3 regions of the Clostridium sp. JS66 genome follow, and region 2 is predicted to be linked to each of the others. Evidence: riboswitches for the same ligand, from Rfam matches in the RefSeq annotation. Region 2 holds a riboswitch; each other region holds the start of a gene.
The links. A riboswitch is a leader RNA that binds a small molecule or an ion and turns the genes downstream of it on or off. The one in region 2 is predicted to bind cyclic di-GMP.
Positions count from the first base shown of each region.

Region 1 (10,980 bases), 390 kb from region 2:
CTGGATTATTTACTATATTATTATTCATAATATAGCTAATACCTGCAATTTCACCATACAACTCAGGATTTTCTAACTTTTCAGCCAATTCCCTAAGCGTATAGTCATATTCACGACGAGCAATAAAATCAATAAATGAATTCTCTTTTAATATTTCATCAACACATGCTGAAGCATGGGTTCCAACTAAACAAACTTTACAATTAGGTAATGTTTGTTTTATTTCCTTAGCAAATTCTAAATCATTGCTTATACTTGGAGTAGATGTATCAATAACTATTAATTTAGGACTGAATTCCTTTATTAAGGTTAATGTTTCTACCTTATCTAAACACTTTGCTGGTGCGTCTATTAATTTCAACTCATGTCCGGCTTTATCTAGAACTCCTGCTGCATATGATAACCAAAGTGGAAAATAGATTGTACCACTTTTAGTAACTGCTGGACTTCTTGAACTCTTAGAGTACTTATTTAAAAATGGTGGATTTAATAATATTATTTTCATTCAAATACCTACCTCACATCTGTTTTATATATATTAATAGAACATAATTGATACTTATTTATAATTTATTCTATTATCATTGCTAATATGTCTTAAATATTGTTTTTACATAAAGCAACTTATTTACTTTTTCAATATAAATTCTGCAATGATTTATGCTCAAATTTCTATGCCTGTATATCATTCTTATTTTTAATCTCCCTTATGCCACTATCAATAACCCCATCACATCTTAAAACCTTAAACACAGTTCTAACTAATATCTTAAAATCAAACCTAACAGATCTATTTTTCAAATAATACTCATCATAAGAAGTTTTCATAGCATCATTTAACAAATCCCTCCCATTAACTTGAGCCCATCCACTTAACCCAGGTAATAATTTATGAACTCCAACTTTAGTCCTCATTTCTTTTAATTCATACTGATTATATAAAGCTGGTCTTGGACCAATAAAAGTCATATCTCCTTTTAAAATATTAATTAATTGTGGAAACTCATCTATACTTGTCTTTCTTAAAATTTTACCAAAGCATGTCACATAACTTTGTGAATTTTTTAACTCTTCTGTTGAAACATTAGGTGTTCCAACAAACATAGTTCTAAACTTATAAAATTTAAATAGCTTATTTTCTTTACCAATTCTCATCTGAGTAAAAAATACTGGTCCTTTTGAGTCTAATTTTATAATAATCCCTATTATTGCAAATAACGGAATGAACAATATTAAAAAAAACAAACTGATTACTATATCAATAAACCTTCTCATAAATATCCCTCTTTTCAAACAAAATTAGATATAGCTACCTCTGATTCAAACCTTTTATAAGTAGGTACTATCTCTTCAAGTTTGGACATAATTTTTTCTTTATCATCTTCTTCAACTATTGCCTTAAATTCATTAATTTTAATAATTAAACTACTAAAATCTTCAAAAGTAGCTCTTCCTACAAAGATTTTCTTATGAAATGTTTGATTCAAGCCTTCTTCTTCAGTCAAAACTTCTTCATAAAGCTTTTCACCTGGTCTAAGTCCTATAAATTCTATTTTAATATCTTCATTTGGGACATAACCTGAAAGCCTTATTAAATCACACGCTAGATCATATATTCTAACTGGCTCTTCCATATCTAAAACAAATATTTCCCCACCTTTAGCATATACACTAGCTTGAAGAACTAACTGAGCCGCTTCTGGTATAGTCATGAAAAATCTATTAATATCCTTATGTGTTACCGTAACAGGTCCTCCATTTTTGATTTGCTCTATAAATAATGGTACTACTGAGCCATTACTACCTAATACATTTCCAAATCTTACTGCAGCAAATTGAGTTTTACTCCTCTTATCTATAGATTGAATAATCATTTCGCACACTCGCTTTGTAGCTCCCATAATATTAGTAGGATTTACAGCTTTATCAGTTGAAATAAGAACAAATCTTTTAACTTTATATTTATCAGAACAAAGTGCTACATTTAATGTACCAAATATATTATTCTTTATTGCTTCACTTGGGTTTTCTTCCATGAGTGGTACATGTTTATGAGCTGCTGCATGAAATACAATATCTGGTCTATATTTACTAAAAGTTAAATCTAGCTTTTTCTTATCTTTAACCGAAGTAATAACATATTTTACATTCGCAGATATATTATTTCTTCTAAACTCTTGTTGTAAAACATAAGCATTATTTTCATAATTATCAAGTACTATTAACTCTTTGGGACTAAATTTTATAATCTGCCTACATAATTCAGATCCTATAGAGCCACCTCCACCTGTTACCATAATAGTTCTTCCTTTGATATAATCACTAATTTGTTCCATATCAAGATTAACAGGATCCCTTCCTAATAAATCCTCAAAATTAACTTCTCTTAATTTATTTAAAGTAAACTTACCATCGATAATTTCATATATTCCAGGTATCAATTTAACCTTACAGCCAGTTTTCTTACATATATCTAAAAGTTCTTTCTTAGTTTTACTATCTATAGCTGCAATTGCTATAAGTATCTCATCAATATTTAACTGTTTTGCTAATTCAACTATATTACTTCTTGTTCCCATAACTTCTACACCAGCAATACTAGTTCCAACTTTATATTTATCATCATCAACAAAAGCTACAGGCAAATAATTTACTTCACTACAAAATTTCATTTCCTTAACAATCATTGTTCCAGCTTTACCAGCACCGACAACTAGTACCTTCTTACTAAATGAAACATGAGGTTTAACCTTTACATCTAAATACACTCTAAATATTCTAAAAGACATTCTAAATCCACCAATTAAGAGAATACTAAGTATACCTGATAAAATATCAATGCTTAATGGAAGTCTTTTTCCAAAAGTAAATCCATATATAGTTCCTAATAAATTACCTATAATACAAGCACATATAACAGTCAAAAATTCATCAACACTAGCATAGCTCCATAGATTCTTATAAAGTTTAAATAAATAAAACACCATTAAATAAATAATTGTAATTACTATTGCATCATTCTTAAATATTGCTAATTCATAGGTCGGTATATCAAAATTAAATCTAAAACAATATGCTAAGACATAAGATAAATTTATCAAGATAATATCTATAAGCATTAATATATATTTTCTTGAAATTTTTTTAATTTTCATTTTTCCACTTACCATCATAAATAAACCATCCCTCCTATTGCTTACCTTTATCTGATGCAATCTCTTTTTTACAATTAACAAGTTATCATCTGCACAAACTGAAAATTTTAACTTTCCTTTATTTTAAGTTTTCTACATCTAGAATAATAATACCTAGAGTATCTTCTCTGTTTAATATCCATCTTGCTTAGAACCACTCCCAATATCCTTGCATTTACTTTTTTCAAAAGTTCTTTTGCCTTGATAGCTACAGCTTTTTCTACTTCTGATGATGCAACTACAAGGATACAACCATCAGCATATGAAGAAATTAACTGTGCATCTGTTACAACTATTACAGGCGGCGTATCTAGTATTATATAATCATAATTTTCCTTCAAATCCTCAATAAACTTTTTCATCTTATCAGAGGCAACTAATTCAGATGGATTAGGTGGTTTTGTTCCAGATGTAACCATACTTAAATTAGGTATTTCTGTTTTTTGAACTGCCTCTGAAAATTGTATATTACCCACTAAAAAATCTGATAGTCCTTTTTCATTTGATATATTAAATAGCTTGTGAATACTTGATTTTCTCTGATCACAATCTATTAGAATAGTTTTACATCCATTCTCAGCCATTACTACAGCTAAGTTAGCACAAGTAACAGATTTGCCTTCTTTTGGTCCAGAACTTGTAACAACAATTGTCTTCACTTTGTTATCAAAAGATGAAAAATTAATATTTGTTCTTAATGTTCTATATGATTCTGCAATTAAAGATTTAGGATATTCAATGGTGATTAGTTGATTATTTTTCATAACTTTCACTCCATTTATTTAATATTTCACAGTATCTTTAGGTATAATTCCAATCACAGGAAGACCTAAATATTTATTTATGTCCTGCTCTGTTTTCAAAGTGTTGTTCATATACTCAAGTAAGAAAGAAACTCCTACAGAAGCCATTAATCCTATAAAAAATGCTATAACAACATTTAATCTCTTTTTTGGCTTTATAGGTTTTTCTGGTATTTCTGCTCCATCCATTATCTGAACATTTTGACCTGGATAAATTCTTTCAGCTTCTTGCATAAATGAATTACAAACAGCATTTAACATTAAATATGCTGTTTGAGGATTACTATTATAAGCTTTAAATTGAATAAGCTGAGTATTGGCCACTGGAGTTATAGTTATACTACCTAATATATTCTTGGAGGAAATGTTATCTAATCTTGATGATGCTTTTTCTGCCACAATTTCTGATTTTCCTATTTCAGCATAAGTTTTTACAAGATTTTGGTACATCATAATGTCATTGAATTCATATTTCGACTTATCACCTAAACTTGCATTAGTTTTCCCTACCACAATAGTTGCTTTAGATTCATACATAGGTTTTATTACACAATAACTTAAAATACCAGCGACAACAGTACTTAATGTAGTTATTAAAAGTATTAATTTTATCCTTTTTCTAATAATATGTGAAAATTCATGTAAGTCTAACGATATTTCTTCTTCCATATTTATATCCATTCCTTTCATTTCACTCAAAACAGAAAGTACATTTTGAAGGTAATACTCCAATTCTGTATTCTACTTGCATAAGGATAATAAATTTCTATTTCTCCTGCTTATCTATTAATCCATATTTATTCCAGTAAATTGCTGCTTCTGCTCTGTCTTTAATATTTAACTTATTAAATATATGACTAATATGCTTTTTTACAGTGTGCTCTGTTATAAAAAATTTCTCAGAAATTTTTCTATTACTCAATCCTTTCGCTGCCTCCATTAGTATTTCTCTTTCCCTACTAGTTAGCAACTCCAGTTTATTTGGCAAACCAATATCTTGATTTATTATTGAATCCACAAAATAAGAATCAAAATATTTTTTCCCCTCATACACATGTTGTATTGCATATAATATTTCTTCTTCACTTGATTTACCTAATACATAACCTTGAACTCCACTCTTTAATGCTTTTACAAATAACTCTTTGTTACCATAAAAATCTAAAATTATTATTTTAATACTTACCTTTAAAGAGATTAGTTGACTAATTAAGTGTAGTTCATCTTCGTTATCCTTATTTATATCCATCAATACAACATCAGCCATGTTACTTTTTATCATAAACATAGACTCCTTTATTGTTTCACCAACAAACTGTATGAATAAGTTATCGTACCTAGATATAATCGCTGCTACTCCTTCTCTTATGACAGAGTAATTAGATATAATTATAATTTTCATAATACTTCTCAATTCCTTAATTTGTATTATTGTAATCTTCCCGGATATATACTCATTTTAGGAATGCAACTTGATCAAGTTTTATTACACTCTCATACTATCATCTATGGTTAAAATTTCCATCACACTCCAGTTTAATCTTTTGTTAATAAGTTCCATACACGGTATAATACACTTCTACTACTAAGGTAGTATAATTTTATATTAAAAACAGGCATTTTATTGCTAATATGTCATTCTAAACTTTTTCAATTTATAATGGTAAACTAAAATATTAATTGGTTTGCCAGATTTATTTTCTGATCATTTTCGTTCAAAAATATAATCATATATACAAAAAAACTACAATAGATAAACAAATAACAAATTGTTTATCCATTATAGTTATCTTTTTTAACAATTAATTAAAATTTGATCTACCATACTATCGTGGGTACTGCTTAATAATAATCTTATATATTTAAGATATATTAGCATCCCTATCCAACATTCCACATTTATTGGCATACAAAGCAAGCTGTGTCCTATCTCTTATATTCAGTTTATCAAATATATGATTGTTATGTTTTTTTACTGTGTTTTCAGAAATGCAAAGTTTTTTCGATATTTGTTGATTACTCATTCCTTTTCCTATTTCACATAAAATCTCTTTTTCCCTTGCTGTAAGCTGCTGTATTTTTTCAGGTTCAACTCTGTTTTCTCTAACCATACAATCTATAAAATAAGAATCAAAATACTTTTTACCTTTATAAATTTGATCTATGATATATATAAGTTCAATTTCATCCGACTTTCCTAATATATATCCTTCTACACCACACCTAATAGCTTCTACAAAGATGTTCTTATCCTTATTAAAATCAAATATTATAAATTTGCTCTTTACACCACATTCTTTTAATTCTTTAATTAGTAGCAACTCATCTTTATTTTGTTCATGTAAATCAAATAAAACAATATCAATTTTAGTTGATTTAACTAGGCAAATTGACTCTTTCAATGTTTCTGCAACAAGCATTATATCGACACGATTACATCTTGACATAATTGAATATATTCCCTCTCTTATTAAAGCATAATTTGATATAATGATAACCTTCACATATACACCCCCAAAAACTTAATTTTTAATAAATGAATTAGGTTATCTTTTCAACTATATTTTTTATTATGACAAATACAATAAAAAAGCCCAATTAAACCATACACATGGTAAAATCAGGTCGGTTGCACCACTGACTCTGTATACTTTAAGGTGCCCAAATGCAAGTATACTTCTTTGTCTCCTTTTTAACTATAACCTTTTTAAATAATCATTACATAACAATTACCTACTCCTTTATTTAATTATACATTTTATTTATTTTTTGGAATATCATTATTAAAATCCTGCATCATAAATCAGTTTTCACACATCCTGACAGGTTACCAAGTAATAAGAATTACTAAATTAGTATATACATATGTAAATGAAATTTCAATTATTCTATATACGCATCTTTCTTGCCAATTTGACTACATATGAAATCTCACTAAATAATATATTTAACTTTTAATAAAACTAGAACATCTTTTGTAGTAACAAAAATATATGATATAATGAAAAAATAACTTTTTATTAAGAAATGGGGGCTATTCTATGACAGAAAAAAATCACTGCCAAAATTTATACTTAAGTTCAGGAGGTTTAATTATATACAGGAATCTTTTAAATGATCCTGTTATAAGTAAATTAAGAAATCTTTTAAAAGAATTTTCAAAGGATAATCCTGATAAGGAAAGTGTGCTGAATTCATATTATGATATGCAGCACAAATTATTAGAAAGTGCAGAAAGCTTAAATTTAAGTGGAAATGTACTGAAATCTTACGTTATAAATCTTTTAGTAAAAGATAAAAACTTTTTTAGCTTAACTTGTGAAAAGTATGGCTGTAATATACAAAAAGATTTATACAATGCTGCTTTAAATGATATAAGAATTATGAGGTCTATAGTTGGGGTGAATTTAAATTCTATAGTTTCCTCATTAGATTTTCCTTGCAATTTCCTAGAAAATTATTCTCCTACAAATAAATCGGAGAAAATATGCGAATTTCAAGATTATGTATCTGCACTTTTTAGTTCTGATTCTGATGAAGCTTTATTAAACGCTTTAATAAATTATTACTCTAATATAGGATGTGCTGAGCTTTCAAACCATATTGCATTTAAATGGCATAACACTAATGGTTTAATTGGCGTTGAAAATTTTGATAAGGTTAACTTAGATGATATTGTAGGCTATGAATATCAAAAAGAAACTTTAGTAAAGAACACACTGGATTTTGTATCTGGAAAGCCTGCTAATAATGTTCTTATAATAGGATCTGCTGGAACAGGAAAGTCTTCTTCAGTTAAAGCTGTAGTTAATAAATTTTATAGCAAGGGACTTAGATTGGTTCAAATATCAAAGGAACAACTACTTTGTTTATCAGATGTGTTAAAGGAACTAAAATCCAGAGGAAAATACTTCATTATATTTATTGATGATTTATCTTTTGAAGAATTTGAAACAGACTATAAAGAGATGAAATCTGTATTAGATGGTGGAGTTGAAGACATTCCTAAAAATATTTTAATTTATGCCACTTCTAATAGAAGACATTTAATAAAAGAGACTTGGAATGATAGGAGAGCTGATGAAGAACTACATTCATTTGATTCCATGAATGAAAAATTGTCTCTTTCTGAACGTTTTGGAGTTGTTATAACGTATGATAGTCCAGATAAAAAACATTATTTAAAAATAGTTCAATCTCTTGCTAAAAAGCAAAAAATTGAACTTGATGAAGAAGCTTTAAATCAAGAAGCTTCAAAATGGGAATTGAGAACTCATGGACGATCAGGAAGAACTGCAAAACAATTTATAAACTACATTTCATCTTCTATATAGCTATATTTTTAGAGGACAATTGACATAGCACATAGGACAATGAAGTTAAAAATTCAATAAAAACGAAAGACGATTATGCACGAGTTCTAGTAGACTTTTTTAATTATTTTGAAGATGTTTCTGTATTTTTTAAAATCCCCCCATATTTAACTATGAGGGGGGTTCTTATTGTATACAGTTTTCAAACTTAATTTTTTATCTTAAAGGATAGTTGTAAAGCCGTTATCTATGCTAATTATCCAACCGTTTATATAATCAAAATCATGGATTGCAAATCATAAACCTTATTTGTCGATTAATTTGCAAATTGTATTTGCGATGCCTTCTGGGTCCATTCCATAATACTTATAAACCTCCATTGGGTCACCAAGAACGGAAAATTCATCAGGCAATCCAATTCTTTTAAACTTTCCACCAAAGCTTGCCTCTGCAAGCACCTCAGCAACAGCTCCACCGAGTCCACCGTTGATACTGTGCTCCTCAACTGTAACAACACAACCTGTCTCTCTAGCACACTTAATAATCATTTCCTTGTCAAATGGCTTAATAGTGTGCATATCAATTACACGAGCATTAATACCCTTCTTAGCAAGCTCTTTTGCCCCCATCAATGACCAGTAAACACTACTTCCTGCACTAATAATAGTAAGTTCATTACCTTCCTTAACCTCAATAGCCTTACCAATTTCAAAATCGTAATCACTATCAACATAAACATTAGGTTCAGCTCCACGTGCAATTCGAATAATCATAGGACCTGGATATGTCATTGATGCTCTTACAGCCTTTATACACTGCCCTGCATCTGCTGGAACAACTATCGTAAGATTTGGAATAGCTCTGTATAAAGCTAAGTCTGCAATATCATTATGAGTAGGTCCACCCCCCGCTGTAACACCAGAGTGTGTTCCAATAAGTCTTACAGGAACATCATTATATGCAATATCTATATGAATTTGATCACCAGCTCTTAATGGCAAGAATGGCCCAAAAACCTGTGCAAATACTATCTGACCCGATAGTGCAAGGCCTGCTGATGCTCCAACCTGATTTGGCTCTGCAATTCCAAAGTTAAAGCATCTCTCAGGGTATTTCTGAATAAATTTACCTGTTGCTGATGATGGAGCAACATTGTCACTATAAGTGAATACAAAATCCAATCCCTCATCTGCCATTTTCATTAACTCCTCGCCGTATGCCTCACGTGCATTAGACAACATTTGGTCAAAATCAAAAGTGACTTTTACTGCCATAATTATCTCACCCTCCTATTCTTCTCAATGCAATTTAGCGCCTGTTCTAGCTGCTCCTTAGCGATACCACCACCATGCCACTTTATGTTACCTTCCATAAAATCAACACCTTTACCCTTAATGGTATTGGAAATAATAAAAATTGGCTTTCTGCGAACATAAGGATCAGCAGGTGGAAGTGACTGCAAAGCCTCGCAAACAGAATACATATCATTACCATCAATTTCGATAACATCCCAACCGAATGCTTCAATCTTTTTATCAAGTGGATCAAGATTCATAGTGTTAGCTGTAGTACCTGTCATCTGTATTTTGTTCTTGTCGACTATTGCAACAAGGTTGCCGAGCTGATAATGAGCTGCCGCCATTATAGCTTCCCAGTTTGTACCTTCATCCATCTCTCCATCACCAACAATAACAAATGTTCTCCAGTTTTTCTTCTGTTTTCTAGCGCCAAGAGCCATACCAAGAGCAATTGGCAAACCATGACCTAGTGAACCTGCTGATGCTTCGATTGCAGGAACATATTTTCTGTTACAGTGCATGCCAAATTCTGCAGTATCAAGGGTTTCAAAGTGCTCAACCATATAATCCATAGTATACATTCCAAGATCCGAAAAAATTGTATAAAGAGTTTCACTACAATGACCCTTGCTTAAAATTAGCCTGTCACGTTCTTCCCATTTTGGGTTCTTAGGATCATAATTCATGTATTTATAGTAGAGAGCAACTGCCATTTCAACTAATGAAAGCTCTCCACCTAAGTGACCCATGCCTATACGATATATAAAATTAACTAGATTTTTCCTGATTTCTACACATTTTTCATCCAGCTTCCTGACCATTTCTATGTCAATATTGTATTTATACATACTGCTTTCCTCCTTTTTAGCCAATAATCTTTTTATTATGCCTTGTTTATCTCTTCAATCATGTGTATATGTGTTTTCTTATCTATAGTATAGAAATACAATATGACACCTGATCCTAGTAATGCAAGACCACAAACTAAATTCATGCTAACATTTATCGCTGTCATAACCTTTATACTCTGAACCTGATTTGCAACATACCCCAAAGCTCCTAGCACCCATCCGATAACTGCTGTACAGATTGCCATGCCTAGTTTAAATGCAAAGTTAATGTATGCAGATAAAAAACCAGCTGCATGTTGATGATACTTGTATTGGGTATATTCTGTTGTATCTGGTACCATACCAAATAGAGAAGCGATACCAAGGCCTCCTCCAATACCTGTCAAAAAAGTAAGCCCATGATATAGATTAAGTCCCACAGTAGTGTGTATTGGCAAGTAGTTCATGATAATCATAAGAATACCCGAAAAAGTAAATCCAATCATTGGAAGTGTTCTCTTATTATTTACTTTAGCTACTAG
Region 1 covers NZ_CP131467.1:1,534,668-1,545,647, reverse strand. The annotation lists gene Q6H37_RS07365 (B12-binding domain-containing radical SAM protein) at 1-505, opposite strand, end outside; gene Q6H37_RS07360 (sugar transferase) at 673-1,275, opposite strand; gene Q6H37_RS07355 (nucleoside-diphosphate sugar epimerase/dehydratase) at 1,290-3,173, opposite strand; gene Q6H37_RS07350 (CpsD/CapB family tyrosine-protein kinase) at 3,263-3,958, opposite strand; gene Q6H37_RS07345 (YveK family protein) at 3,977-4,729, opposite strand; gene Q6H37_RS07340 (response regulator transcription factor) at 4,764-5,399, opposite strand; gene Q6H37_RS07335 (response regulator transcription factor) at 5,860-6,501, opposite strand; cyclic di-GMP riboswitch class II at 6,612-6,694, opposite strand; gene Q6H37_RS07330 (ATP-binding protein) at 7,039-8,331, shown strand; gene Q6H37_RS07325 (transketolase family protein) at 8,616-9,584, opposite strand; gene Q6H37_RS07320 (transketolase) at 9,587-10,429, opposite strand; gene Q6H37_RS07315 (glycoside-pentoside-hexuronide (GPH):cation symporter) at 10,492-10,980, opposite strand, start outside.
Region 1: another riboswitch for cyclic di-GMP. It lies ahead of Q6H37_RS07335 (response regulator transcription factor); the one in region 2 lies ahead of Q6H37_RS09050 (mannose-1-phosphate guanylyltransferase).

Region 2 (10,980 bases):
ATAATATCTCCCTTTAATAAAAATAAGTAATTAAATAATATTTATCTAACTTATCCGATGATTGTCTGATCTAATACTCATGATTACTTTATAAAATTCACTATCACTAAATCAAATATTGTCTACATCTGATTTTCTTGAAGTATAAGCTACAAGTGCCTATATACTTGAATAAATATTTCTAATCCATTAATCTAGATATATTTAAGAAATAACAAAGATGAAGTATAATTTACACCTCATCTTTGTCAACTTTATTATTCAATCGTTAAATACCGCTAAAATTACATCTATTAGAAATATTCTATTAAATTAATCTATTTTAAATTTATTAATTCTTTTTATCTTTGTTTATTATTTCTTCATTTTCTTTATTTGAAAAACCACTTTCATTTTTTAATTTTTCACCCTTTTTCTTAAATTCATTTTTACTTCTATGTAAAAAGATTATAGTTATAACACCTGCAACTATAGCTATGGACATAATTAATAGCATCCACCAATGCAAATGTGTCTTAAATTCAATATATCTTACCTGTTCCAAAAAAGTTTTTGTTATTTTAACAGTTTTTGTTTCTTTAACAGTTATAGTATGAATTTCTTTATTATTATCCAATACTGCAACTTGTCCATCTAATTTCGACAATACATTTCTATCATTTAATACAGAATTTAAAAGTTGAAGATTTGCATCATTATCATATAATATAACATATACACGTTTTGAAGTATCCCATGGGGATCTTACAACTTGAAATAATACTTTGTCTCTCAGCACTTCAGGAACTAAATCAATCCCCTTCTTAATATCCAAATTCCCGCTTTCCAAAGGAACTACTGTCAATTCATTTTTTACACTTTCTGGAATTTTGGCATTTCTATAAGACCCTAAAAACACCATATTCATCTTCTTCTGTTCATTAGTTAACTTGCCATCATTTCCTAGTACATCCCAATTAAACACTTCACCGGTGTTTTGACCTATACGTGTTGCTATCATTGATGATGCCTTCAAATCAAGTTCATTTGAAGGCTCTCCCATTCCTATAGCCACTTGTTCTTTAGTACTTGAATATTTTGTGTAAAAAAACGGAAACTTTTGTAAATTAGGTTGTATGCTTGTTTCTCCTTTAAGTAAACATACCTTTGAGTCTGAATTTATAACAGTCCATGCACTATCATAATAATCTTTAGAGCAATCAATTTTACCTAAATAGTTGTAGCATTCTATAGAAACTTTTATCTCTGGTAAACTTAAGGCAGATTCAGGTATATTAATCTTTAAAGTACCATCTTCAGCATTAGCTACTGTTAATTTAGCACTATTTACTGCCATTCCATTTATATACACTGTTATACTTGATCTATCTGAATCGAGTACTTTAGAATGCCTAAATTTCAATTCTATGTAGGAGCCTTTCAAATTTTGTATTCCCTTTGGCTGAACAAAAGATAAATCTACCTTCTGATGAAAAGCGCCTTTTAAATTAATATCTGTATATCCAAAATCAGAAAATTTATAAATACCACCTTCATTGATATCTTGAATGCTTTTATTATCTGATAACTTGGAATTAACCTTTATAGAATTGCTTATAACCTGATTTAGAAGATTATTATTTGATATAAAGTCCACTGCTTTATTTAATCCAATATCATTTTCTCCCGTTACTAAAGTGTTATAAGTAGAGTTATTTTCACTTTTTATAGATAAATATCCTTCATCATTTGACAATTTAATATTTTCTGCATTAAATAAATTATTAATATTAGAAAAAGCCGAATATTTTCCTATGAACACTTTATTTTTTTCTGTTGTTTTATCTCCTTCCTTAAACACATTATAGTCAATGTTATCTTTAGCAGTATACATTTTTCCAATGGAAGAACACATTTTTAATAATCCACATATGGAATTATTATCTACAACTTTTGGCAATATAAAATCAGTAGCTAACATATTATCATTTAAAAAATTATCATAGTATGTAGGATAAAAATTTGATAATATAGCATCTGGATATTTATTTACTGTTACATGCAATTTTGAATCTTTATGAAAAACAACCCAATTGCTAGGATTATCAATATCCTGACAATCTCCTTCTATGGATCTTTGATTACTTTGAAATTTAAGTTCATTGATACCATTTATTTTTAATTTTGAAACTGGTAATTTTACATTCCACCAACCTGATGTTTCCCTTTGAATATCATAAGTCCATTTAGTTTCCACTGGAAAATCGTTAATTAGCATAGTAATATTAGAACGAGTACTAATTAAAGTATTGGAAAATGTAAAATGCAATTCAATGTAAGAATCATCTGTAATATTAAAACCCTTAGGTAAAGTAAACCAATATGAACCTGTATTCTTAGGTAAATTTAATTTTTGATCATCTTTAAATATTTGAATATCATACCCTTTACCTGAATTATTATCTCCTGCCGCAAAAGCAGTAAATGGAACTATAAGCGCAATTATCAAAGATATAATTACTAACTCTACTTTGAATTTTAATTTTCTGTACATTTTTACCTCCCTAAATTTTAAAAATTATGCTATATAGAAACATTGTTTCTTTCAATATCTTTTTCTCTTATTTCCGTTAAGCCATGTTTAGTCTTTTCCCAATAAAATGGCTTAACAATTAATTGTATCAAAGCCTTATAAGCTGCTACACTCATTAAAACCCAGTATATAGGTGACATCAATGCATATTTAACTAATCTATATGAAAATGGTTGTCTATTCTTAAGACAGCAATCTCTTATAACCCAGTACATACCAACTCCATTAGTATATGTAAACATGAAATTTCCAAAAAACAACTGAAAAGCTGCTATGTAATAAAATGCTCCTGGAAACATAATCCTTATCCAACTAGCCTTAGTAGTGTACCATAGTAATAACATTAGCCAGAATATAGGATTAATAAGTGGAAGCAATGGTGTTCCAAGTATCATAGCTTGGTATCCTATAAACCCTTTTATTCCTAGTGACTTGTATAGCTGTATTGGATGTCTCATATGTACCAACCATGTTTGCATGTATCCTTTTATCCATCTTGAACGCTGTCTAATCCAGTTTGGCAAATCCGAATTTGCTTCCTCCCATGTACGAGAATCTACCACTGCCGTATTGTAACCTTTTTTGAACAATCTTACTCCTAAATCAGCATCTTCAGTAACATTAAATGGATCCCATGCACCAACTTCTTTTAAAAATTCAATTTTAAAATGATTTGAAGTTCCCCCAAGTGGTATAGGAGTTTTTATTTGCATTATCCCAACTAAAAGTAGTTCAAACCACATACTATATTCTTGTGTAAATAGTCGTGTTAAAAGATTCTGATTACTATTAAAATAGTTAAGTTTACCTTGAATACAAACATAACTATCTGGCAAATTTTTAAATGATAAATAAACTTTTTTTAATTGGTCTGATTCTGGTCTATCTTCCGCATCATATATAACTACATATTTCCCCTTTGCTCTAATGAGTCCGTAATTACAAGCTTTAGGCTTTGTTTTTGGAATACTATTAGGTACAATAACAGTAGAATAATATTCTGGAAGATTCATTTTTTTTACAGCTTCTATGGTTTCATGATCATCTTCTTCAAGTAATACACAAACATCTAATTTATACTGTGGATAATCAATATTTTGTATATTTTTAATTAAACTTTGAATTACTTCTTTTTCTTTGTAAACAGGTATTAAAATAGTATACACAGGTAATTTCTTTTCATCTATAGCTGCTATTTCTTCTTTACTAAAATGCAATTGTTTATCTTTATAAGAACCTTTTAAAACTATATACAATTTTAAAACTGTCATAAATGCATATATACTTTGAAAAAGCAAATTCAATGAAAGTAATGTGGCCTTATAATTAGCTATCATAAGTAATAATAAAACTATACAAGTTATTATTAGTACTATTAATTGATATTTAGAAAATGTTACAATAGCTGAATTTTCTGGTTGTTCATCATACAATTTAAATACACTTTCTTCATTTTGCTTATGACTATAAACCTCATTCCAAAAGTTATCTATTTCAAACATCGTAGCTAATACTTGCTCAACTGGTTTACCAAGATAAGTTTCAATTTCTTTTAACTGTTCATTATTTAATAACTCTTTTACAGCAATAATGTAAGAATCATTTCTTAAGTTTACTATTATGGCATTATACTTAAGTGCTAAATCATATGGCAACTTTTTAGAAATACTTAAATCAAAGTTTTTACCAACTCTACCAACATTATTTTGTGTAGCAAGATACCTATATAATCTTTCAGGCTTTATAAATCCCAAAAATAACAATATATCGCCTAATCTTCCTCCACTCTTCTTCTGTAAATCAAGTGCTTTTAAAAGTTGTTCTTCTGTTATTTCATTATTTTCTACAAGTATTTTTCCTATTGGAAGCCTATTTTTATAATTTAATTTTAAATAATCATCTAACACTTTTTGGCTTATAAAACCTAATGAAACTAGGATATTTCCTAATCTTCCACCATTCTCTTGCTGATACTTTATAGCTTGTTTTAATTGTTCAGGTGTTATAGCTTTTACATAAACCAGATATTCACCAATCTTAGAAAATTGGCTATTAACAATATACTCCGCTAATTGTTGTTCAGATATGAACCCATTCTTAACTAATACATTTCCTATAAGTTCATTATTCTTTTCTTGTATTTTTAATGCAATTTCTAGCTGCTTTTTAGAAATATACCCCAGCTTTAAGAGTCTATCTCCGATTCTATTTGTATTGCTCTTCATGATAACAAAACACTCACTCTCTATAAACTCTTATAATAATCTTCCACATTTTTAAATCTGTTAATTTCAAAAACATAAAATTTACTCATATAATAATTTGAAAAACTAGAACAAAGAATTCCAATAAAATTTCCTATATATTTATTTAATCCAAACATATTGTAGAAGATTAATAAAATTATAAATTTCATTAAAATTCCTATAAGTGATACCATTACATATTTAATAAACTTCATTCCAAAAAATTTATTTGTTAGCTGCATTTGATTTTTTAACTTATCTCCCCAAGTAATTGAATTGTTCAAAATATAATTTGATACTACAGCTATTACTGCAGATATTACTGCTGCAACTTTTACATATATGGCGGGCAGTATCACTCCTATTAGTGCAAATACACTCATATCAATAAAAACACCTATTAAACCTACTGCACAAAATGAATAAAATCTTTTATCCTCTCTACTTCTGCTTATCAAACTTAATAAATGAACTATATAATCCATCTGAACTTTCAAAGACATTTTTGATTTTCCAGAGTTTCTATTACAAAACTTATATGGAATTTCAACTGGATTGTTATATTCACCTATAACTAATATTTCAAGTAAAATTTTCCATCCAACAGTGCAAAGTTTTTTTTCATTAATTATTTGCTTTTTAAGCATAAAGATTCCACTTGTAGGATCAGAAAAATTTCTTATTTTTTTAAGCAAAATCTTAGCCATATATCTTGCCCCAGCTGAAACTAATTTTCTAAATAAATTTAAGCCTCCATCATCTCCTCCAGGTATAAACCTACTAGGAACTACAACATCTGCACCTCTATGTATAGCATTTATCATATCAGATAGTATTTCTGGTGGATGCTGTAAATCTCCATCCATTACTGCTACAATATCTCCATTAGAAATTTTAAATCCTTCAACTACTGCAGAAGAAAGTCCATTTTTAGTTTCCCTGTGACTAAACTTTACTTTCTTATCTTCAATTGCTATAGATTTTATTACTTCAGTAGTATTGTCTATACTGTCATCTATAAATATAATTTCATATTCTTCATTTAATAAAGTTTTTTCTATTCTTTTAACCAATTCTTTAATATTTTCCATCTCATTGTATACTGGAATAATAACCGATAACATTAATTCACCTTCCAATACATAGTTTTATCTGATGGCTACCTACTGTAACACTCCCACTTCTATCAAAGTAGGAGATAACAGTAGATACGCCCCTAGATAATTCATCTAATATTTAGTGGAAGAACCAAACTCCCATTAAGCAAGATTCATTGATAATTCTAATAGTTAACCTTAAATAGCTTGTACCCATCAAATTCTTTAACTAATGTACACCACTCTGCGCCATATTTATATAAATCAGGATATTGAGTATTAATAGCATCTAATTTACCAATGCCTGATTTATCTGGAACCAATATATATGTAACTCCATATTTCCAAGGATTTTTTACAGCCTCTTTAAAATTTAAACTACTACTTATTACAAGATTATCTACATTTTGAACATTCACCAATATCCCTGAAGTTAAAAATGAATCAGATAATATAATTTCATCACTTAAATCTGAATTTATATAATCAGCAACTTTATGACTCTCATTTGTAATAATTAAATTATGCTCTTCTGGCGAAAGACTAGCATCCAATAAAGCAGTTCCTGTTAAAATTGATGATAGCAATAACGAGACAATTAATACTGAAAATTCAAATTTTTTATGTTTTTTGTTTATCTCTGACAATTCGTATGGTATCCATGCAAAGCATATAGGTAATGAATAAGAAAAAAATCTAAACCATCCATAAGAATTTCCTTTAATAAGCATTGTAAAATGAAAAATTATCATAATCATTACCATAAAAAGTAATATCAGGAAGTCAATTCTTAGCAATCTTTTATTTTTAATTCTTATTATTACAATTCCTATAAACAATGGCATAAATGGCTCACATTTTTTTAAAATATATTTTAAGGCACTTATAGAATTTGTAATAGTTGCAGCATATTGGCTTTGTGCTGAATTAGAGTATGCTGAATTTAAAAAATATAAAGCATTTCCACTTATAATCCAATTGAATAGTATCCACAACATTATTGAATATAGAAAAGGAGTATATAAAATTACTAAACTACTTTCCGCATAAAAATATTTCTCTTTAAAACTATTATTAAAAACAAATTTTTTTTCTTTTTTACTAAAAAAGATGATCAATACAACACCTACTCCAATTGCTAATGCAAAAGGTACTGCTTCATATCTACAAAAAAATGCCATAGCCAATGCAAACGCAATTTTAACAATATAATTTGCAGATCCTTCTTTGATCCATAAAGTTAAACACAAGACACTGTAAATAATCATAAAGAAAAATATAACTTCACTCATTCCATTAGAACCATAAAAAAATATAAAAGGATTAGTTACATATAAAGCTATTAAAATGATGCTGTAAACCTTTGGTACTTTTAGTCTAATAAAGATTTTGTATATATAGCTGCAACTTAATGCAGAAAACAATGCTGTAATAATGTTAGCTGCTATTCCTGAAGAAACCATTGGCCTCCAAAACTTTGCCAAATATACTAATGGTAGTTGTAATACACTTGGGAGTGGATTCCACACAAGCCCAATTGACGCAAATCTTCTTGGTTTGACAAATAAAACATAAAAAGAATTTGCTGTTCTGCTTAAAGCATCATTTAATACTATATCCTTGAAATAACTAAAGTATATGCCTAAAGCTATTTCACAACTGAATATAATAAAAAATATAAGCCTCATATCCTTTTTTTTAGGTTCAGTAAACCTATATGTGATTTTAAAACTATTTTCCATATCATTCATTGTAAAAAACCTCTAAATCATGTGTATTTAAATAGGAACTTACTCAAAAATGGTTTTCAATAACCAAATAATTTTACTAATACTTAGGTACATGCTAATTATTAAATAAATTTATAATTAAATTCTTCCAAATTTAATTATGCTATTCTAAATTACTGCATAAATTTTTAGCTATTTTTATTTCTTGCTCTTTTTCCTTTGAAGAAACAAGAATATAATCTTCTGTTTCAACTACAATTAAGTTGTCCACATTATTAAGCAGTGCTTTCTTCTTTGTTATCACAATATTCTTTTTGGATTTATACACAATACTATTTTCATTTGTTACATTCCCTTCATTATCCTTTTTTCTATATCTTTCTATACTTGTCCAATTTCCTAAATCATCCCATTGGAATTCGCATGGTATAGTATAAATGCTTCTTACATTTTCCATGATCGCATAGTCTATAGATATATTTTCTATTTCCCTATAGTTTTTTTCTAAAACTAGACTCACACCTTGATCCCAATAATTTTCAATCTCAACTAACTTACTCCAAATATCCGTGGCATATTTTTTAGCTAGTTGCAAAATAGTTTCAATTTTCCAAATAAATATTCCACAATTCCATAAATATTCATCACTTTGCAAATACTTTTCAGCTTTACATAAATCAGGTTTTTCAATGAACTTATTAACTAAAAAAACCTTTTTACTGTTAACATTTACATAGTGACTATCACATTTTATATATCCATATCCAATTTCTGGTCTATTAGGTCTAATCCCAATAGTAACAATGGAATCTTTGTTTTTTGCTATAAATTTTTCTCCTACCACCAAAGTATTTATAAACTCTTCATTATTTTCTATGCGATGATCTGAAGGTAACACCACTAATGTAGAATCTTTATAATATTTTCTAATTTTAAGTGCAGAAAGTATTATACAGGGAGCTGTATTTCTACTTAATGGTTCCACTATTATATTTCTTGAAGATAATTCTGGAATCTCCTCTCTTACTAATTTAGTATATTGTTTAGAAGTAACAACAAAAATCCTTTCATTGGGAATTAATTTTTGCAATCTCTCAAATGTAATTCTAAGCATGGTTTTTTCACCTAACAATTTTAAAAACTGCTTAGGTTTTTTTTCTGTAGAGAGCGGCCAAAAACGTTTTCCTTTTCCTCCAGCCATGATAAGTGCACAAATCATAAAAAATGCCTCCTTAAATAAACTTTATTATAAAAAATACTATATATAATAATTAATTTTTGTTATAATATAATTGCAGGTTATTCCAGTAACTTGCATTATACTATTTTTACCATCAAATCAGGTAAATCAGAATACGAATTTTATTTTTAATTGCAAAGAATAGTTGTATCTGCTTTTATCTGTATGGTAATACTTTGTTGAAAGAACATAGACTATCATCTAACAATGATAATTTATGTTCTTTTCTTTAGTTTTTTAATTACTTCAGCATACAAAATCGTGTCAAATTTTAACTCAATTAAATTATCCCTCCTGTAAATAATTTTAGTTACTTTCAAATATTTCATTATTCCTCCTTTATTTTAATATTAGTATTTTTTTAATATATATAGTATATTAAAATACTAGCTTTATTTTACTTGATATTTATTCTCATCTTAACCATAAAAAACCGACCAAATAAATATTCGGCCGGTTGCACTAGTAACTCCCTATATACAAAGTGCCCAAATAAGTATATAGTTCAACATCTCCAAATTTAACAGATTATCGCAATACAAAAGGAACTTATATGCATCAAATATTAATTGATACAAATTTGTCATTTTTATTAATTATATGTTATATATTGTAATTTGTCAACATGCATATCACTTTATTTAAATGGAAATTTTAATGTAATATTAATTTGTACTAAATATTTTCCAAACTTATTCATTATTATTGAACATATTTTAATGCTAATTAAATACTTTTTATATGAAAGTTATAAAACAATTTATTTAATTTCTGAAATATATTTATACCTAAATGTAATTTTGGAATGTTCGCTTTTTTCTGTAAATTCTTTTTACTATTTTGGGCAAACTGATTGATTGTAATAATACTAATGTAACATTTTTATAATATTTTTTTATTGTAATATACCAAGCTATATTTTTACTTATGGACTCTATTATAATCCTTTTAAGAAACAATTCTAAAATATATTTTTTGTAAAATGAGTATATTGTCTAAAAATAATAAAAAACCGGCCAAATCAACATTTGGCCGGTTGCACTAATTGCTTCCTACATACAAAGTGCCCAAATAAGTATGCAGTTCAACGCTTCCAACATAATAAAATTATTTATATATTAAATACCAATTATATACACTTCTTATCTCAAATTTAGTATATGTCGTATTTAGAAAATTGTCAATAAAAATATTATATGGGTTTAATTTGTTGCTTTAAATTATTTAACCAAAATTTATGACTTTTCCGTTAATCTTTTTTGTCAATCATCTCTTTTAAATTGCAGCATAATATGAGATAAATAAAAACAAGATATATGGAATGCATAAATTCGTGTTTAAAAATGAATATTTAGGCGATGGTTTAGATGTATTATTTTGCAATTATGTTTCAAATTTTGCAAATAAGTATTTTAGTATTGCAATAAGATCCTAAACTTTAAAAGTTCAGGACTTACAAACACAACAAAAAAATTATACTGAAGTTAATATCTTCTATCATTGTTTCTTTGCTGTTTTCTTGCTTTTCTACAAGATGGGCATCTTTGTGGTTCATTTTCGAATCCTTTTTCCTTATAAAATTCTTGCTCTCCTTCTGTAAAAACAAATTCTGAATTACAATCTTTACATACTAAAGTCTTATCTGACATACCTATATACCTCCTGAATAACCTGGGTTTTAACTAATTTTTGACTAATTATTATATACTAGCAGAATATTGTCTAAAAATAATTAACCCACATATTATTGTAAATTTATTATCATTGGTAAATACAACATACTCAAAGCATAGAACTTACACTATAAATTTTATAACTAAATCCTATGACAATATAAATTGTATTTACTTTAAAATATATTCTATCCTAAAATTAAATAATTATACTTTTAAAAATTATTATTAAAATTTATTTTGATACATTTTCAATAGGATTTTTTCTACTTTTGCAATAAATAATATAACACCAGTTTTTATTTGTTATTGAAATTCTAAGAATCACTTGATAATTCTCAAGTAATTTTTTCTTTCACCTTTATTATATACTTTTTTGCAATACTCTACAGTTTCCTGAGCTGTTTTGCAAACTACATCAG
Region 2 covers NZ_CP131467.1:1,922,487-1,933,466, reverse strand. The annotation lists gene Q6H37_RS09070 (cellulose biosynthesis cyclic di-GMP-binding regulatory protein BcsB) at 332-2,533, opposite strand; gene Q6H37_RS09065 (glycosyltransferase family 2 protein) at 2,563-4,797, opposite strand; gene Q6H37_RS09060 (glycosyltransferase family 2 protein) at 4,818-5,942, opposite strand; gene Q6H37_RS09055 (glycosyltransferase family 39 protein) at 6,101-7,666, opposite strand; gene Q6H37_RS09050 (mannose-1-phosphate guanylyltransferase) at 7,809-8,864, opposite strand; cyclic di-GMP riboswitch class II at 9,328-9,410, opposite strand; cyclic di-GMP riboswitch class II at 9,908-9,989, opposite strand; gene Q6H37_RS09045 (zinc-ribbon domain-containing protein) at 10,370-10,534, opposite strand; gene Q6H37_RS09040 (B12-binding domain-containing protein) at 10,883-10,980, opposite strand, start outside.

Region 3 (10,980 bases), 2.2 Mb from region 2:
CTTCTGGTAAACCTTCTATAAATTCTTTCGTGTACAAATTTGAATTATTTGAAGTATCACCACAACAAGATGTACCACAACCACAGCTAGCTTTGGATTTAGCACTTACTTTTTTTGCAATACCTCCATAATATGCTTTAACTTTTCCCTTAATGTTATTTCCCATAATAAATCTTCCTCCTAACAACATTTATCCGATGACTACCCGCTCTAATACTCCTGCTTCCTAAAGCAAGAGTAAAGATCGGCTACGTCCCTGGATAACGATTTCTAAGCATCATTTGGAATTAAAACTCCATCTAATGCTAAGAACTCTGTTTATTTTTATTTACAGCCTCAGTAAGTAACTTCAAGCTTTCAAGTACCTGTTCCCTTTTTTCTTCTGGAATTGCTCTAAAAATATTTTTATAATACTCCTGCATTCCACATTCAACATTTTTAAATGCCTTCATCCCTTCATCAGTAAGTTTTATTGTTACATAACGTCTATCCTCTGGATGCAGCTCTCTAATTACTAACTCATTTTTTACAAGATTATTTATAGTTCTGCTCATTGTACTTTTGTCCACTGTTAGTATTTTAGCAAGTTCATTTAGTGATATTTCTTTTGCTCTTCCAATTTCCACAATAGCATGGCATTGAGAAATTGTTACACCACAGCAGCTCGTATCTTCTTTTTCCAATATGCCTAAATTTCTCACTAATATTCTTATTAATTCACGTAAATAATTACTTCCTTGACTTTCCATTTAACCACCTCGAATTAATTGTATCGCAAAACTGTTGTAGTATGCAACTATTTTAAATTACAACTAAAAAAGAATTTTTATTATAAAAAGCCTTCTTTAGTTAATCTAAATTCATAACTAAAGAAAGCTTTTAACAATTGACTTTACTATATAAAATTTTAACCTATTATAAAATTGAACAAATATCCAGTAAACACTATTCCAAGTGCTGCTACTCCAAAGAATACTGCCAATAATTTAGGTTTTAAAACCCTTCTTAAAAGAATTGCCTCTGGCAAACTAAGAGCTGTAACGGCCATCATAAATGCCAAAGCTGTTCCCATTGCAACTCCAGCTCTTGTAAGTTCACTAACTAGTGGAATTACTCCAGCAGCATTAGAATACAATGGAACTCCAATTGCAACAGCTGCAAATACTGCAAATGGATTACTTTTTCCTGCATATCTTGCCAATGCTCCTGCTGGAATCCATCCATGTATAAAGCCGCCTATAGCAATACCAATTATGACATACAACCATATTTTCTTTATCAATTCCTTTGTGAAATTCCAGGAATCCATTAATCTTTCTTTTGTAGTTGGATCAGGCAATTCCAAATCCGAATTCATCTGCATTTCATAAACATATCCTTCTACATGCTTTTCCATTTTTAATTTTCCAATTATAATACCACTTACTATTGCAATTATTTCACCAGAAACTACATAAATAACAGCTATTTTTATTCCAAACAAACCATAAAGAAGTCCTAATGCAACTTCATTTACCATTGGTGCAGCTATTAAAAAAGAAAATGTAACTCCAAGCGGCACTCCTGCTTCCACAAAGCCAATAAAAAGCGGCACTGCAGAACAAGAGCAAAATGGTGTAACAATTCCAAGCAAAGCTGCAAGAACATGTCCAATAAACGTGCTTCCTTTACTCTTTGCCAGTATCTTTCTCGTCTTTTCTGGTGGAAAGAAACTTCTTATAAAGGTAATCACATAAATTATAATTAATAATAAGATAAATATCTTTATAGTATCAAATACAAAGAAATTTAAAGCACTTCCAATTCTACTTTCTTTAGCAATTCCAAATACATTATAAATAAGCCAATCAGCAAAAATTTGCACAGGTGTAAACATATTATCCCTCCATTCATATTATAACTTTATAATTAAATACTTATGTACTGTTTTAATTTAATGGACTTTAATTCTATTAAATTAGGATTAAAGTCCTTTTTTAATACAGCTTATATTTACATTTCCTCATTAATATATTTTTTAATTTCATTAACATTACAAACTTTACCAAACATTTTAACTTTTTCATTAATAACTATAGCAGGTGTTCTCATAACCCCATACTTCATAATATCTTTAATATCCTCTACTTTTGTAATGTCAGCTTCTACATTTAGCTCCTTAACAGCTTCCTTTGCATTTGCCTCAAGTTTTTTACAATTTGAACAACCTGAACCTAAAATTTTTATTTCCATAATTTAACCCTCCTGAATTTATATATAATTATTTTATTTAGAATCATTAAAATAACTCATAACAAACTTATCTACGCTGTCAACTATATTTTTTATTTCTTCACTACTAATTCTGTAATGAGTATTCATACCAACCTTCTCAGAGGATAGTATACCAGCTTCCTTAAGTATTCTTAAATGCTGAGACAAATTTGCCTGGCTAAATTCTATATCTTCATTTAACTTGCATACGCACTTTGGTCCATCATACAAAAACTTAACTATTTTATATCTTATAGGATGTCCTAAAGCTTTAAAAATTTTAACGCTTATTTCTTCCTTACTCATAATTATCCTCCACAGAATGATAACTTTATAATTAAATACTTATATGCTTATAATATTACTTTATATTCTACTTTGTCAATATTATATTGATTATTTTTTTCTTCTTTTATCCTTTGTATTTAACAAGTTAGGTCAGTGTTCAGTTTGAACCACATTACTTGAAATATAGTTTTTCATATCTTCATAATTAAATGGAGCTATTGGTTTAGTATATGGTATATCAAAGCTTGTAATAGATGCTATTTTAATAACTATAATAGTTAATGCCATATAAAATCCAAATAACCCAAATATACTTGAAAGAAAAATCATAAAAAATTTCAACAACCTCATAGGAAACAATTTAGCTAATGTGATGAAACTCTTATCATATATCACTGCATAAAATTTAAAATTCAAACTAGTAACTTCAAGTGTATACATATAATTACATTGTCATAAGTGATTTTTGATGACTCATTTAGCCATAGCGAAATATTTCTAACTTATATAAATTTAAAGCTTATTTTGTATTTGCAAAATAAGCTTTAAAAATAAATTAGTTTTCCGACGCAAGGAAGAAAACTCACCTTCATTGTCCTCTGAAAAGTTGCACCGCATAATTTTTAAACTGCAAAAGTTAATTTATTTACCTATACTAAATATATTCCACTAGTACTCCCTTTACTGCATCAAACTGATTCTTTCTACTGTTTTAGTATTTTGTTTATACCAAATCATTATTACTTGTCCTTTTTTCAAGTCTGATATCTTTGTAGATAATTTTGAGCTGTCATTTCCATTTCGGCCAGGTATACCAGTTCTTTCTAATATTTTAACATCGCTATTAACTGTAATTGTTTTTGTTTCACCAGTATAGCTTAATTCAAGCTTACCTCCTGGGAACCCACCCTGAGGCGGCTTCCTATTGTCATTATTATTATTTTGGTTACCATTCCCATTTAAGATGCCATTTGTATTTGGCATTCCCTTAGAAGCTTGATTATCATTCATATTTGGAGTTACATTAGCATTTTGATTACCATTCATATCAGATGCTGCATTCCCCTTTGTACTTGAAGTACCATTTACATTCTTATTGCCATTTGAATTTTGCTTTGCTATCTTTAGTTTTATAGTATTTGCATCCACAGATACTATTTTACCAATAAGATCAGCATTAGACATTCTGTTACCATTCATACCTTGACCAGAACCCGTATTAGTTATATTTTGAGCTGTAATTGCCTTACAGGAAGTAAGTGACATGGAACAAACTAACAATGCTGCAACTATAAATATACTACATATTATTTTCCTCATATTTTACGACCTCCTTCCAAGCAGCGGCAGACACTCTGAAAGCTTTCTTTTTGACATAAAATCATATGCATCCTTAAATCCCATGTATGATAAAACTATTAACAAAGGATATACTGGGTAAATATATCTGGACTTAATTTCCCATAAAACATAAAATCCAATGAACCCTAAAATCACTAAAATTAAGAACACTTCGTCAAACCTTTTAGCTTTTATTCCACCTATCAATCTAACCAAGATAGAACAATACATTAGGAAATTCATCACATATAATATCCAAGTCAATCCACTCCTATATTGTGAATTCCCCTTAAATAAATCAGTGGCAAAGGTAGTATAACTATAGCCACCCATCACCATGCCTTTTCCTCTCTCCCCTGGACTAGATGCTGATTGAACACCAATACCGTATCTTTCAATTTGATATGTCCCTTCTGTCCAGGTCCATACAATCTTCTTATAATACATTTTTGTTAGATCCAGAAAAGTCAAGTTGGATAATTTATTTTTTATTTCTTTCTTAAATAATTCCGTACTTTTTTCTTTATTGTAATTTCCTTGCCTTTCATATATATTGTAGCTTTGCATGTTGTCCCAAAAACCGAATCTTTCTTTATTTATACCCATGTTCAGCCACATATATATAGGTGCAGAATTTTTATTAACAGATTTGCTTACAGTATGGGTAGCTTGTAAAACAACATTTTGAGTAAACCCTGGAACATTAAATAGTAAAGCCATTATGCATAAAGAAGTTATTCCTTTTTTAATTCCAATTTTCTTTATAGATAATAAAATGTAAATAACTGCAGCTATGAAAATAATAACTCCTACACTTCTAAAGTAATTTCCAATTGCTAAAAGAATTGAAGAAACAAAAATATACTTAATTGACTTTTCTTTTATAAATCTTATTAAAAAGTATATAGCAGTAGTAAAAAGTGTTGTAGCTATAACGTCATTATATATATAATTACACATGAACAATGATGGCACATAAGTTGCAGCAAATATTAATACACCATAATCATTTTCCTTTGACTTATAATTTATCTCTTTATATATGAAATAAATCATTAAAGTTGTAACAAGAGTAAATAGTATATTAAAAATCTTTATAACTAAATAGTTATCTGGAAATATAGCTAACAAAGTTTTTAAATATAATACAGTAGAAAAATTAAAAGGAAACATATAAAGATATCCTCCACTTTGAAATGAAGAATAATCTTTATTATATAACATGTTTAAAGCCAGTGAAACTACAGTTTGAGAATCATCTGTAGGTAACCTAGTAAATAAAAATATAATAACTATTTGAATAATAAGTGAAAATATTAATGTTACTGAAATTACAACTTTTTTACTGTACTTATTGAATTTTAAACACAGCTTGTACAGAACTATGCTTAATAAAATTAGCAGTATTATAAGTAAAATAAAAATACCAAGCTTTTGATTTTGTAAAATAGGAGTATCCCCATATACAAAGTAATTATACTGAGCTCTGACAAAAAATGATGATGCTATAAAAAGTGCTATGAAAAAAGTAAATATTAAATATATTGTTTTTTTAATCAATCCTAACATATAAAAAACTCCTCTGCAGTAATTTATTATCCATTAACTATTCTCCTCTATTTAAATTATTTGATAAATCCATTTTAACTTGTTACTTTCACCGTTTCTTAACAAATGTATGAACAATTTATTAAGTTTTTTTATCATAAGAAAGCTCCACACAAAGAATATCCATTCCTATGTGTGGAGCTTTTTTTATTTCTCTAATTTTCTAAAATATCCTGATCTCTAAATAAACTAAAAACTGCTGCATCATAATCGTTCAATCTTTCCGATTTTCTAATTTTTTTTGCATATTTTTCATTATTGGAAAACCTAGGCAGCATATAAAACCATAATTCTTTCATTCTAAACAATACATTTTTATCTCCAAAAAGTACTTCTTTATAATCTTCATAAATTTTATCATGAAAATCTTTTAATAATTTCTTTTCAGGTTTAGTATTATTTTTAATATCACCAATCAATCCAGGATTGGCTAATAATCCCCTGCCAAGCATTAAAGTTTGTACATTAGGAAAATCCTTAGAAAAATTTTCGTAATCTTTAGCTTTAAAAATGTCACCATTATAACAAATAGGATTTTTACTCAAAATCAAAGCCTCTTTGAAAATTTCCATATTAGGCTTATTTTTATAAAAATCTTTCTGAATCCTAGGATGAATGATAAGCTCTTCCATAGGATACTTGTTAAATATCTCAATTAAATTATAAAATTCTTCTGGACTATCCTTTCCTATCCTAGTTTTTATTGAAATTTTTGTTACAGCTTCTGAAAAAATTTCCTCTAGAAATTCATCAAGTTCTTTTGTCTTTGAAAGAAATCCAGATCCTCTATTTTTTGAAACCACAGTTCCAGAAGGACATCCTAAATTTAAGTTAACCTCATTATATCCCAACTGTTTTAATTTCTTTGACATATGTGTAAAATCTTTTGCATCATTCGTCAGTAATTGCGGAATCAAAACTAATCCTTCATTGTTTTCGGGTAAAACATCCCTTAATTCCTTTGTTTTAAAACTTGTACTTTGATTTGCAACAATAAAAGGCGAAAAATATTTGTCTACATTTTTGAAAAAGGTATTATGTGCATTTCTATAAATATAGCCTGTCAAGCCTTCCATAGGTGCGAAATAAAAATTCATATATTTAAAAACTCCTTTATATATCTAGTGTATATTTACAACAAATATTATACTTCATTGTCACTTATCATTTCAAATGTATTTTCCATACAACTCATGTTATACATTTTATTCATCAATACTAGTATTAGTATAATTTATTGAATACTATTGATATTTTTTAGTTACAGTTTAAGTCAATAAATAAGTTTAATATTGAATCTTCCTGGCTTTGTGTTATAGTTTTTGCTGTTACTAAAATATCTAGTTCATTTTTCATATCCCTTTTGGTTGTTATTTCATCATTATAGTATATGTCTATTATTGTTGTTGCTTGGGCTTGAGATATAGTTTTTGATTCTACTAAAGTACCTAATCTAGTTTCAATGCTTTGGGAATAGAAACTATAAGTATAAGGCGTATTGTCATTGGAAGATGCACTAACTGTTGTAGTAACTCCTATAGTTAATAATAATGATCCTGTAATTAATAAAGCTGTAAATATTTTTGTTTTCATTTTTAGTACCTCCTGTATTTTCGAAAAAAATAAAGACCAATAATTAGCTTAAAAGCTATCTATTGGTCGGTTGCACTACTAACTCTAAACTCTCCAAGTGCCCAAATAAAGAGAATTTTTCACAGTTTCCACTTTTTCAATATGTAAATAAAAATTTATATAATAAATTAATCTGTTGCGTATTACTAAATTTTCAACATGTATAGACTAAATTATTATAAATAACCTATCATATTTTTAAGTATTTGTAATTTTTACTTATTATTATATATCTCACATGTCTAATTAATGATATTTTACCATTTTTAAGAAACTTTTTCAACATTTTTTGCATATACCCAAAATATGTCATTCATTTCGTAAAAATGGTTACTTTGTTTCTGCTTTTTTTGCTTATATAAAGAGCCTTGTCCGCAAAATCTATCAATTCATATATGGAATACGTATCCTTTGGAAATTTAGCTGCACCAATACTAACAGTACATCCGTTTAAAGCTGCTTCACTTTTTAATCGAATTTCTTCTGCAATAGACAATAATTTTTCATCTGAAACATTGCGAATTACAACAGCAAATTCATCTCCACCAAAGCGAAATACAGAACGTTCCCCCACAGTAGCTTTCATTATTTCAGCAAGTTTTTTAAGTAAATTATCTCCAGATAAATGTCCTGATGTATCATTCATTTCTTTAAAGTGATCAATATCCAGTAAAAGAACTCCTAAGCTTTCTAAACTATGATTATTTATTTCTTGTTGCACAATACTTAAAATGTTATTAAAGGCACGTCTATTATAAGCTCCTGTCAAAGAATCAATGTCAGCAGCTTCTTCAAGGCCATTATGTGTTTCTTTAAGCATTTCAATTGTATTGTTGTAAACTCTAACCATTTCATGAAATTCTTCTTCATAATTATATGGATCAATCTTTTTGTATTTTCCATCTTTCAAAGCGTTAAATGAAAAGATTAACTGATTTAGCGGCTTACTATATCGTTTTATTGTATATACCCCAAGTAAAATAATCAAAACACTCACTATAACTGACCCCAGGAATGTTTCATAAATTATAATATTTCTACTTGTCATTATGTCAGCAGTAGGAGTAATAACAGTTACATACCAATTTAAATTTAAAACTTTACTAAATCCAACAAACTGATCCTTCCCTGAATAATCTTTCATGATCTTTGAACCTGATTTTCCCTGCAAATTATCAAAGATTACAGATTTCTTACCAATTCGTCCTTTATCAGGATGATAAACAACATAACCATGACTGTCTAAAACAGAAATATAACCTTTTCTTCCAAATTCCTTATTATCAAACATAGATGCTAAAGAAGTTCCTTGTAATCTAACAGTCCCAACAACTACGCCATCAATGCTACCATTTTTCAAAATTGGAACTGATATTACGACTATCTCAGTTCCACCAGTACTTGTGAAAACATCACTAATATAAGTTTTTCCATGAATTGCCTGCTGGAAATAATCTCTGTATGCCAAATTTGAAACACCAAGAGCATGTACATTACCAGACACATGTAAAATATCTCCCCTGGAATTAAGAATTGTTACTACATCTAATTCAGGTACAACTCCATTAAATTTATTAAGAAGTTCCTGATTTTCTCTAATTTGATCATTTGCAGCAATAACCTTTAAAAAATTCTGCACTTTTTTAAAATTTTCCCTAAGCTGCATACTAACATTTTCTGCGGCTTTTTCATTAGTACTCAGTAATAAAGAATTAGTATCAGAAATAAAAAATTTATTAAATACTACAAATTGAACAAAGCAACTTAAAACAATTAAAATACCAAGCAATAATGTAACTTTATATAAAAACTTCATTTGATCAATCCAATCCTTGATTTTTCCACTTAACCTAAATTTAACATTTAGACTCATTATATCATACTGTTCATTACTAATCATAGACCAATTTTTTCCTGTCCTTTAAAATTCATAAAATACCTATTGTTCATTACTTTCTACTTTAAAATATTATCACCAAATAAAAAATGCCACTGATTAAAATAAGCCTCCATTAAGACTTATTTTAATCAGTGGTAAACATGTGTACTGGAATATTATTTATTCGTAAACAAAGCAAACATTTTTAATCAAGCTAAATTCAAATATTAAACCGCAATCTATTTATCTGTATTTAATATCTTTTCATAGCAATAAAATGGTTTTTCCCTTCCTAAAAAGCTCATTTCTCCAATTAAGTCATAATTGCATTTTTTAAATAATGCATTCATTTTCGTGTTTATGGAATAGGTATCTGTTTTTAAATATCTTATATTGTTAGCTAAAGCTAGTTCATCAGCAAATTTCATTAATTCAGTACCAATTCCATTTCTTCTGTAGTTAGGATCAACTGCCATTCTATGAACAATCATACAGTCTTCCTTTAATGACCAGTTTAATCCATCATACTCAGCTGGTTCTATTTTATTAATGCATACGAAGCCAACTAGCTTACCTTCTCTCTCTGCTGCATATAATTCTCCACTTTGGATATCATTAACAAAATCCTTTTCTTGAGGGTAATTTTCATCCCATTGAGTGTTGTTATAAGTTCGCATTTCTGCAATAGTTCCTTTTATAATTTCCATAATATCTTTTATATCTTCCATAACTGCTTTTCTCATTATAGTATCCTCCTCAAAAATTTTTTATTTCTTTCCAGTCATTTTCAATATTTTCTCTCATTTTCTTAATTAATTTACTGACCAATCCCTTTTCTTCTTCACTGAAGTTATTAAGACAAACCTGAATATGTCTATTTTCTTCTTCAATAATAAATGTGTATGTTTTTAATGCTTTTTCCTTTGGATAAAGTCTCCACATCCTCTTGTCAATATCATCTCTTTTTTTGTCTATATATCCTGCCTCAATCAGTTTCTGTATAGCCTTTGTTGTTGTAGTTTTATCTACTTTTAAAAGATTTGATAAGTCAATTTGGTTAATTCCTTGATTTTCACATATCCTTGTTAAAAAAGTAAATTGTCCTTTTTGCAGATTTATCTCTTTAAATTTCAAGTCACTCATGTAATGAATACACCTTGATAAAGTTCCCAGTTCTCTCAATATGTCACTATCTAAGGTTTTGATAAGTCTTCACCTCCTGCAGACTTAGTTGAAAGTTCAACTATGTTAAATTTATAATAGCACATAATAGTTGAACTTTCAACTATTATGTGCTATATTTTTCTGGATATTCTATTTCAAATTCTTTTTTAAAAAATTCAATGTTTCTGCTATTATTTCACGTGTCCTATCATTATCATTAAATAAATCAAATGCGTGCCCACCTGTAGAATGATTACAAATATCAATAGTTAAGTTATTTTTCAAAGCTTTTATAATAAATTTATCAATGGATTCATTAATTATTGAATTATCAAGCCCTGCTCTTGCAATAAACAAAGGAGGAATCTTACTTGAATTTTCATCAATAAGGCTTATTGGTGAATACTTCTTGACATCTTCATCTTGTATATTAAAGTTAAGAAGCTTTCTTACAGATGTAAGATCTCCAAAACCATAATAAGCAATAATGCACTTAATATAGTTAAAATAATCATGCATGCCTTCATATAACCCAAATGGAACACCACCAGAAAAGCTCCAAATAGCAATTTTATCTTTATCTATATTGAGATTATCAGCATTTTCTATTAAGTAATTGACAAGTATATCTATATCATCAATAACTTCTTTAACACTAAAACCATCAGATAAGACTTTATGATTAAAAGTTACTACATTTAATCCACTAGCTGCTATTAATTTTCCATAGGAAATATACTGCCCACTTTCTTTGAAATTTATGGATGCAGCTTCTCCATGTATTAAAATTACTACAGGCAGCTTTTCACTTTTAC
Region 3 covers NZ_CP131467.1:4,076,321-4,087,300, forward strand. The annotation lists gene arsM (arsenite methyltransferase) at 1-166, opposite strand, end outside; gene Q6H37_RS19050 (MarR family winged helix-turn-helix transcriptional regulator) at 306-749, opposite strand; gene Q6H37_RS19055 (permease) at 908-1,876, opposite strand; gene Q6H37_RS19060 (thioredoxin family protein) at 1,993-2,232, opposite strand; gene Q6H37_RS19065 (metalloregulator ArsR/SmtB family transcription factor) at 2,266-2,559, opposite strand; gene Q6H37_RS19070 (spore germination protein) at 2,692-2,958, opposite strand; gene Q6H37_RS19075 (hypothetical protein) at 3,223-3,861, opposite strand; gene Q6H37_RS19080 (glycosyltransferase family 39 protein) at 3,865-5,451, opposite strand; gene Q6H37_RS19085 (tRNA-dihydrouridine synthase family protein) at 5,646-6,587, opposite strand; gene Q6H37_RS19090 (hypothetical protein) at 6,748-7,083, opposite strand; cyclic di-GMP riboswitch class II at 7,139-7,222, opposite strand; gene Q6H37_RS19095 (sensor domain-containing diguanylate cyclase) at 7,436-9,022, opposite strand; gene Q6H37_RS19100 (GNAT family N-acetyltransferase) at 9,241-9,744, opposite strand; gene Q6H37_RS19105 (MarR family winged helix-turn-helix transcriptional regulator) at 9,758-10,144, opposite strand; gene Q6H37_RS19110 (dienelactone hydrolase family protein) at 10,316-10,980, opposite strand, start outside.
Region 3: another riboswitch for cyclic di-GMP. It lies ahead of Q6H37_RS19090 (hypothetical protein); the one in region 2 lies ahead of Q6H37_RS09050 (mannose-1-phosphate guanylyltransferase).